Regions from separate parts of the Ideonella lacteola genome, predicted to be linked through region 2. Evidence: riboswitches for the same ligand, from Rfam matches in the RefSeq annotation. Region 2 holds a riboswitch; the other holds the start of a gene.
What was found. A riboswitch is a leader RNA that binds a small molecule or an ion and turns the genes downstream of it on or off. The one in region 2 is predicted to bind S-adenosylhomocysteine.
Positions count from the first base shown of each region.

Region 1: it holds a riboswitch for S-adenosylhomocysteine, as region 2 does, so the genes downstream of both, metH (methionine synthase) here and ahcY (adenosylhomocysteinase) in region 2, are expected to answer to the same signal.

Region 1 covers NZ_JBBUTG010000003.1:438,311-442,723, reverse strand. Annotated here, with positions in the region: gene AACH06_RS07695 (HD-GYP domain-containing protein) at 1-518, opposite strand, end outside; gene AACH06_RS07690 (hypothetical protein) at 643-1,302, opposite strand; S-adenosyl-L-homocysteine riboswitch at 1,396-1,522, shown strand; gene metH (methionine synthase) at 1,592-4,366, shown strand.
Region 2 covers NZ_JBBUTG010000010.1:146,895-151,307, forward strand. Annotated here, with positions in the region: gene metF (methylenetetrahydrofolate reductase [NAD(P)H]) at 1-221, opposite strand, end outside; gene AACH06_RS16550 (TlyA family RNA methyltransferase) at 231-995, opposite strand; gene ahcY (adenosylhomocysteinase) at 1,136-2,566, opposite strand; S-adenosyl-L-homocysteine riboswitch at 2,661-2,817, opposite strand; gene AACH06_RS16560 (aminotransferase class V-fold PLP-dependent enzyme) at 2,828-4,072, opposite strand; gene AACH06_RS16565 (HAD family hydrolase) at 4,108-4,413, shown strand, end outside.

The DNA of each region.
Region 1 (4,413 bases), on a different contig from region 2:
AGCAGCATCACCAGGATGGCGTGATGCGTCGGGTAGTTCTCCGGCTGGTGGCCGGCCATGTGGATGAAGCGCAGCAGCGTCGCGTCGACATGACGCTCCAGGCGTTTGAGCATGTCGTCGGCGAGCTCGTCCAGTCGCGGCATCCAGCGCGCCGCCCGGGTGTCACCCAACAGCACGCGGGCTCGGCTTTCCAGGTCGGGCCACTCCAGCGGCGGCTCGACCAAGGGGGCGGGCTCGGTGGCGCGCTGGTCGTACTCTGGCCGCAGCGCGGCGATCTCGCCCAGCGTGGCGTCACCGGAGCGGAACATCTGGTCGACCTGCGCATTCAGCTGCCGTTGTGCGAGGCCCTTCTCGGCATCGTCGATGAACAAGGCCCGCGCGAGCAGATAGCCCAGTTGCTGCCGATCGGCGATGGGGGTGCCGCGCTGCACCAGCACGCGACCGTTCACGTCGCGCAGCGAGAAGGGCAGCGGGAAGCCGGGCTCCAGTCCGTCAGGGGAGATGGGAACGAGTTTCATGGTCGCGCAATCGCCACCGCCCGCACAAGAGGCGGACGCGGCTATGGCGCTTTTTCGACCGAAACGCGTGGGGCTTGAGGGCCGGGCGAGGAAAGCCGCCTGTCAGCGTGCGCCCACTGCGCAGCTATCGGCCAGTGGGATTGCTCCCCCGTCCTGACGCGGGCGGCGCCAGGGTGCCGTCTTCCTGCAGGCGCATGCCCACGGGCGGCGCCACCAGTCGCAACAACACCTGGTCGTCGGCGGGCGGCGCCGCGGCCGCCACGCGCCAGCCGGGCACGCCGCGGTTGGCCAGTTGGGTTCGCATGGCGGCCACGCGTTCGGCCGAGCGAGGGCCGGCAGGCGCCGCCGCCTGCAGCTTGGCGGTGGGTTGCCGCTTCAGGCTTTGAGACACCTTGTCCAGCACCGCCAACAACGGCGCTTTCGGTGCCACCGCCGCCTGGGCGCTGCCGGCACCGCCGCCGGGCTGGGCCGTGTCAAAGGCGTACTTCATAGGCACGCTCAAGCGCACGCTGCCATCGCGCTCACCCACCACCTGCACTGGTGTGCCGGCAAACAGCTCGGTCAACCATTTGGCCTCGGCCGCCAACGGCGAATCGCCCGGTGAAGGCGGCTTCACGGCGGGGGCAGGCGCTTCGGGCGCCGGCGTTGTGGCCACCGGCGTGGCGGGCGGCGAGGTCTGACAACCCGGCAAGCCGGCGGCGAGGGCCAGTACGGTCATCCAGAAGCGAAAGCGGGCGGGCTCTGCCGAGGTGGCGCTCGGGCGGCGCTGCGGGTATCTCTCCATGAGCCGATTGGAGCAAACGCGGCACCTGACAAAGTCCACGAGCTGTAACAGCGGTCAGCCGTGGTAAGCCCTCGCTTGCGTAGAATTCAGGCACCGTCCGAGGAGCGTTGCGACGGCCCGTCGGCACAGCGATCGCGTGCGCCGCGCGGCCGCCAGGCTCGGCACGGGCACGCCGCAGGTCCATCCGTCCTGCACCGTGCTTCAACGGCGCTCACCCGGGTCGTCCAGCGACCGTCGCGGTGAGTCGTGGCGGCCCGCGGCCCGTTTGTCCCGACTCCGCCCCGACGCCATGACCGACCGAACCACGCAAGCCGCCGCCGCCTCGCCCGTCAACCCGCCCCCGATGCGGCTGTCGGGGCTGGAGCCTGTCTCGATCGGCGCCGGTTCGCTGTTCGTGAACGTGGGCGAACGCACCAACGTGACCGGCTCGAAAGCCTTTGCGCGGATGATCCTCGCGGGCCAGTATGAAGAGGCCCTGGCGGTGGCGCGCCAGCAGGTGGAAAACGGCGCGCAGGTGATCGACATCAACATGGACGAGGCCATGTTGGACAGCCAGGCGGCGATGGTGCGATTCTTGAACCTGATCGCCGGCGAGCCCGAGATCGCGCGGGTACCGATCATGGTGGACTCGTCCAAATGGAGCGTGATCGAGGCGGGCCTGAAGTGCCTGCAAGGCAAGGGCATCGTGAACTCGATCTCGCTGAAGGAAGGCGAAGCCGAGTTCAAGCGGCAGGCCACGCTGGTGCGCCGCTACGGCGCCGCGGCCGTCGTGATGGCGTTCGACGAGCAAGGCCAGGCCGACACCTTCCAGCGCAAGACGGAGATCTGCGATCGGGCCTACCGCATCCTGGTGGACGAGGTGGGCTTCGCGCCGGAAGACATCATCTTCGATCCCAACATCTTCGCCATCGCCACGGGCATCGAGGAGCACGACAACTACGCCGTCGACTTCATCGAAGCCACGCGCTGGATCAAACAGAACCTGCCGGGCGCGAAGGTGTCGGGCGGCGTGTCGAACGTGTCGTTCAGCTTCCGCGGCAACGAACCGGTGCGCGAGGCGATTCACACGGTCTTCCTGTACCACGCGATCCAGGCGGGCATGGACATGGGCATCGTCAACGCCGGCATGATCGGCGTCTACGACGACCTCGATCCGACCTTGCGCGAGCGGGTGGAAGACGTGGTGCTCAATCGCCGCAAGGATGCCGGCGAACGGCTGATCGAGATCGCCGAAAGCGCCAAGGGCGCGGCCAAGGATGATTCGCAGCGGCTGGCCTGGCGCCAGGCGGGCGTCAACGAGCGCCTGAGCCATGCGCTGGTGCACGGCATCACCGAGTTCATCACCGAAGACACCGAAGAGGCGTGGCAAGCGATCAAGGCCGGCGGCGGCCGCCCACTGCACGTCATCGAAGGCCCGCTGATGGCCGGCATGAACGTGGTGGGCGACCTGTTCGGCGCGGGCAAGATGTTCCTGCCGCAGGTGGTCAAGAGCGCCCGTGTGATGAAGCAGGCGGTGGCGCATCTGCTGCCCTACATCGAGGCCGAGAAGGCGGCGATGGCCGAAGCCGGCGGTGATGTGAAGCCCAAGGGCAAGATCGTCATCGCCACGGTGAAAGGTGACGTGCACGACATCGGCAAGAACATCGTCACCGTCGTGCTCCAGTGCAACAACTTCGAGGTCGTCAACATGGGGGTGATGGTCCCGTGCCAGGACATCCTCGAGAAAGCACGCACCGAAGGCGCCGACCTGATCGGCCTGTCGGGCCTGATCACCCCCAGCCTCGAAGAGATGCAGCACGTGGCCGCCGAGATGCAGCGCGATGCGTGGTTCCGCGACAAGAAGATGCCGCTGCTGATCGGCGGCGCCACCACCAGCCGCGTCCACACGGCGGTGAAGATCTCGCCGCACTACGACGGGCCGGTGGTCTATGTGCCGGACGCCTCGCGCGCGGTCGGCGTGTGCTCGGAGTTGTTGTCCGAGGAGCGCTCGACCACTTACGTGGCCGAGCTGCTCGCCGACTACGAGCGGGTGCGCCAACTGCACGCGGGCAAGAAGGCCACGCCGTTGGTGCCCCTGGCGAAGGCGCGAGCCAACAAGACGAGGATCGACTGGAGCACGCCGCCCGCCGCACCCCGCTTCATCGGCCGCCGCGTGTTCAAGCAGTACGACCTCGCCGAGCTGGCCGCCTGCATCGACTGGGGGCCCTTCTTCCAGACCTGGGATCTCGCCGGCCCGTATCCGGCCATTCTTCAAGATGAGGTGGTGGGCGACGCGGCCCGCAAGGTGCTGGCCGACGGCCAGGCGATGCTGAAGAGGATCATCGATGGCCGGTGGCTGCAGGCCCATGGCGTGATGGGCCTGTACCCGGCCAACACGGTCGACGACGACGTGATCGAGGTCTACACCGACGAATCACGCCAGGAAGTGCTGTTGCGCTGGGCCCCTCTGCGCATGCAAAGCGAGCGTCCCGTCATCGACGGCGTGGCGCGCCCCAACCGCTCGCTGGCCGACTTCATCGCGCCGAAGGGCACCCAGCCTGACTACATCGGCTTGTTCGCCGTCACCGCCGGCCTTGGGGTCGACAAAAAGGCCGCCCAGTTCGAGGCGGCGCACGACGACTACAGCAGCATCATGCTCAAGGCGCTGGCCGATCGGCTGGCCGAGGCCTTCGCCGAGCGCCTGCACCAGCGGGTGCGGACCGAGCTGTGGGGCTATGCCGCGCAAGAGCAGTTGTCCAACGAGGAACTGATCGCCGAAAAGTACAGCGGCATCCGCCCGGCCCCCGGCTACCCCGCATGCCCAGACCACGGCGTGAAGGCCGACATGTTCCGGGCGCTGGCCTGCGACGAGATCGGGATGGGCCTGACGGAAAGCCTGGCGATGACGCCGGCGGCGAGCGTGAGCGGGTTCTACCTCGCCCACCCCGAATCGACCTACTTCAACGTGGGTCGCGTGGGCGAAGACCAGCTGGGCGCCTGGGGCAGCGCGCTGGGCTTGTCGGACGATGCAGCACGGCGCCGGTTGCTGTCGGTGATCGACGGCAACCCGGGTGCTTCGGCATAAAAGCTGGCGTTGAGCTGCGACTCTCGCACGAGGTAGGTGCGAAAGCG
Region 2 (4,413 bases):
GCTTCATGGCCCAGCGCCGCGATGTCGCGCACGGTGGCCAGCGTTTTTTCGCGCGTCGAGCCGCCGGCGCCGTAGGTGACGCTGAAGAACTCGGGCTGCACCGCGGCCAGCTCCTTCACCACCGTCTTCAGCTTGTCGCTGCCGACGGGTGTATTGGGCGGGAAGAACTCGAAGCTGATCGGCACGGGGCGCGACGAAGGGGATGACGAGGTGTCGGTCATGAAGGTGTCTCAAGGGGTCGGGGCCCGCCGGGCCTCGATGAAGAACTCGCGGTTGCCATCACTGCCGGTGGTGGGGCTGTCTCGCCAGGCCACCCATTGAAGCCCGAGTCGCGCGCAGGCCTTGCGCATCTTGGCTTCCACATGGCCGTACGCGGCGGGGCTCTTGACCAGGCCGTTCTTGCCGATGTCGACCGGCTGCAGCTCGAACTGGGGTTTGACCAGCATCAGCAGCGTGCCCTGCAGCGACAGCAGGGGCACCAAGGCCGGCAGCACCAGCCCCAGCGAAATGAACGACAGGTCTCCGGTGATGAAGTCAAAGCCGACCTCGGGCATGGCATCGCCCAGCTGCTCGCGGGTCAAAGATCGGGCGTTGACGCCTTCGAGCCCGACGACGCGGGGGTCTGCCGCCAGTCTCGGGTGCAACTGGCCATGGCCCACGTCCACGCCCACCACCCGCTTCGCGCCCGCGGCCAGCAGCACATCGGTGAATCCGCCGGTGCTCTGGCCCACGTCCAGCGCCGTTTGGCCCTGAACCGACAGGCCGCTGTCGCGCAGTGCGCCTTCCAGCTTCAGGCCGCCGCGGGAGGCCCAACGGAGCTCGGCGTCGTCGGTGACTTCAATGTCGCAGCCTTCGGGCAGGTCGTCACCCGCCTTCTTCGGCACCGTCCAGCCTTTGGGGCCCAGCCAGCGCACGGCACCGCGCTCGATCAGCCGCTGAGCGGCCGAACGGCTGGGGGCGAGGCCCTGTGCCACGAGGAGTTGATCAGCTCGCATGTTGAATCGAAGACAAGCGGTGTGGCGAGCGGCCCGCGGACCGGGCGCAGAGGCGCGGGAGTGCGAACGCACGTCCTGTACGTGGGGAACTCCGGCGACTCTGCGACGACGGGCTGCGCGCTAGCCGCGCCAAGGCCGCGTCAGTACCGATAGGTGTCGGGCTTGTAGGGGCCGGCCTTGGAGACGCCGATGTAGGCGGCCTGCTCGTCGGTCAGCTCGGTGAGCTTGGCGTTGAGCTTCTTCAGCTGCAGGCGGGCCACCTTCTCGTCCAGGTGCTTGGGCAGCACATAGACTTTGCCCACTTCGTAGTCGGCCTGCTTGGTGAACAGCTCGATCTGCGCGATCGTCTGGTTCGCGAACGAGCTGCTCATCACGTAGCTCGGGTGGCCGGTGGCGCAGCCCAGGTTCACCAGGCGGCCCTTGGCCAGCATGATGATGCGCTTGCCATCGGGGAAGATCACGTGGTCGACCTGCGGCTTGATCTCTTCCCACTTGTACTTGTCGAGCGACGCAATGTCGATCTCGTTGTCGAAGTGGCCGATGTTGCAGACGATCGCCTGATCCTTCATCTTGAGCATGTGATCGTGGGTGATCACGTTCTTGTTGCCCGTGGCGGTGACGAAGATGTCGGCCTGCGAGCAGGCTTCGTCCATCGTGACGACGCGGTAGCCTTCCATCGCGGCCTGCAGCGCGTTGATGGGGTCGATCTCGGTGACCCACACCTGCGCCGACAGGGCGCGCAGTGCCTGGGCCGAGCCCTTGCCCACATCGCCATAGCCGGCGACCACGGCCACCTTGCCGGCGATCATCACGTCGGTGGCGCGCTTGATGCCATCGACCAGGCTCTCGCGGCAGCCGTAGAGGTTGTCGAACTTGCTCTTGGTGACCGAGTCGTTGACGTTGATGGCGCGGAACAGCAGCGTGCCCTTGGCGCTCATCTCGTTCAGGCGGTGCACGCCGGTGGTGGTCTCTTCGGTCACGCCGATGATCTGGGCGCTCTTGCGGGTGTACCAGTTCTTGTCGACGGCCAGCTTGGCCTTGATCGCGGCGAACAGCTCGCGCTCTTCCTCGCTGCCCGGGTTGGCCAGCAGAGAGGCGTCCTTCTCGGCGCGCTGGCCCAGGTGCATCAGCAGCGTGGCATCGCCGCCGTCATCCAGGATCATGTTCGGGCCTTCGCCTTCGGTGAAGGCCGGGCCGAATTCGAAGATGCGGTGGGTGTAGTCCCAGTAGTCCTTCAAGGACTCGCCCTTGTAGGCGAAGACGGGGGTGCCTTCGGCCACCAGGGCGGCGGCGGCGTGGTCTTGCGTCGAGAAGATGTTGCAAGAGGCCCAGCGCACCTCGGCACCGAGGGCTTGCAGCGTCTCGACGAGCACGGCCGTCTGGATCGTCATGTGCAGGCTGCCGGTGATGCGCGCGCCCTTGAGCGGCTGGCTCGCGGCGAATTCTTCGCGGATCGCCATCAGGCCGGGCATCTCGGTCTCGGCGATCTTGATTTCCTTGCGGCCCCAGTCGGCGAGCTTGATGTCGGCGATGGCGTGATCGGGGGTGGTCTTCAGAACGGCAGCGTTCATGGGGTTCTCCGTGTTCGGGCGTGACTGATCGCCCGCGCCTGCGGTGGAAGGGGTGGAGAAAAAAAGACACACAGCCCACCCACGACACCATCGGTGCGGGTGAGCGCCGTTGCAAAAGCATCGCCTCAAGGTCGTCGCCAGCGACGCTGCACGGTCGGCGATGAGGACATCGCCTGGGCAGCCCGTCGAGGGCCTTGGGGGGTTCCGAGCCTGGGGCCAGGGGTGTCGGCCTTGCAACGCTCCTCGGAACGAGGTGTGATTCTAGCGGCGGCCCGCGAACGCGGCCAAGGCCTTCGTGAAGCGCTCCACGTCCTGCGCGTCGTTGTAGGCCTGCGCCGAGAACCGCCAGTACAGCCGTCCCGGCGGCCCGGCCGAATCCTCGATCGCCAGGATCTGTGCTTCGATCGCGGCGTCGGCGAGCAACTGGTTCTTGAGTTGCGTCGCCGCCCCGGCGCCACGGCCATGCGCTTCGGGCAGCGGCAGCGTCACCATGCTGGCCACCATCGACGGCGGGGTGCGCCATGCCAGGCCCCATTCGTGCGTCAACTGCTCGGCCACTTCCCGGGCGAAGGCATGGTTGCGCGCCCACAGGGCTTCGCGGCCCCCCAACTGCTCGTCGATGAACTTCAGCCCGTCCGGGGCGCAGAGAAACGGCGTCGGGTCGCGCGTGCCAACCCAGTCGAACTCGGCGATCCAGCCGCCGCCAGCACCCCAGCTGATCACCGGCGGGTGAAGGCTGGCTCGGTGCTCGGGGGCTGCCCACAGCAAGCCGGCGCTGCGCGGCGAGAAGGCCCATTTGTGCAGGTTGCCGGTGTAGAAGTCGACGCCGAGCGAGGGGATGTCGAGCGCCATGGCGCCGGGCACGTGGGCGCCATCGGCCAGCACGGCGACGCCGCGCCCGCGGCACAACGCAGCCAGGCGGGCCAGCGGCATCACCAGCGCCGTCTCGGGGCTGACGTGGTCGAGCACGGCCAGCCGTGTGCGCGGGCCCAGGGCGGCGGCCAGCGCATCCACCAACTCATCCTCGCTGGCCACGGGGAAGGGCAGGTGGGCCGATCTGACCGTGGCGCCCGCGCGGGCGGCATGGTGGGCGGCCGCCCGGGAGACGGCGCCGTAGGTGCGGTTGGTCACCAGCACTTCGTCGCCGGGCCGCAGCGGAAACGAAGCCAGCACGGCATTCGCCCCCGCGGTGGCGTTGTCAACGAAGACGATGTCGTTGCCCTGCACACCGAACCACGGAGCGATGGCCGCCGCCGCCGCCCGCAACCGGGATCGGGGGCCATCGGGCAGGGCACGGTCCGGCGCCTCGTCGGGCCGGCCGATGGGGGTGAGCTCCCGCAGCAGGAACCGGGCGGGTTGCCTTTCGATCTCGTCACGCAGCGCGGCCTGGGCGGCCATCACCGCTTTCGGCACGGCACCGACGGTGCCATGGTTGAGGTAGGTGATGGCGGGGTCAAGCGGCCACAGCGGCAGCAGCGCTCGGCCGAAGTTCACGGGGCTGGGCATGCAGGCATTTCAGCACGCATGGGACACTGCCGCGCATGAGCCGTGCTCCATGGACACCGGATCGGGCCTGGGCCCGCGTGCCCCCATCGCGACTGATCGGGTTGAAGGGGGTGTTGACCGACATCGACGACACCCTGACCTGCGACGGTGTCATTCAGCCCGCCGCCCTGCAGGCCCTGCATGCGCTGCACCAGGCAGGCCTGCCCGTCATCGCCATCACAGGCCGGCCGGCGGGCTGGAGCGAGCCTTTCGCTCTGAGCTGGCCGGTGCGCGCCATCGTCGCCGAGAACGGTGGCGTGATGTTGCGCCGCCAAGCCACCGGCGAGCTGCTGCATGAATTT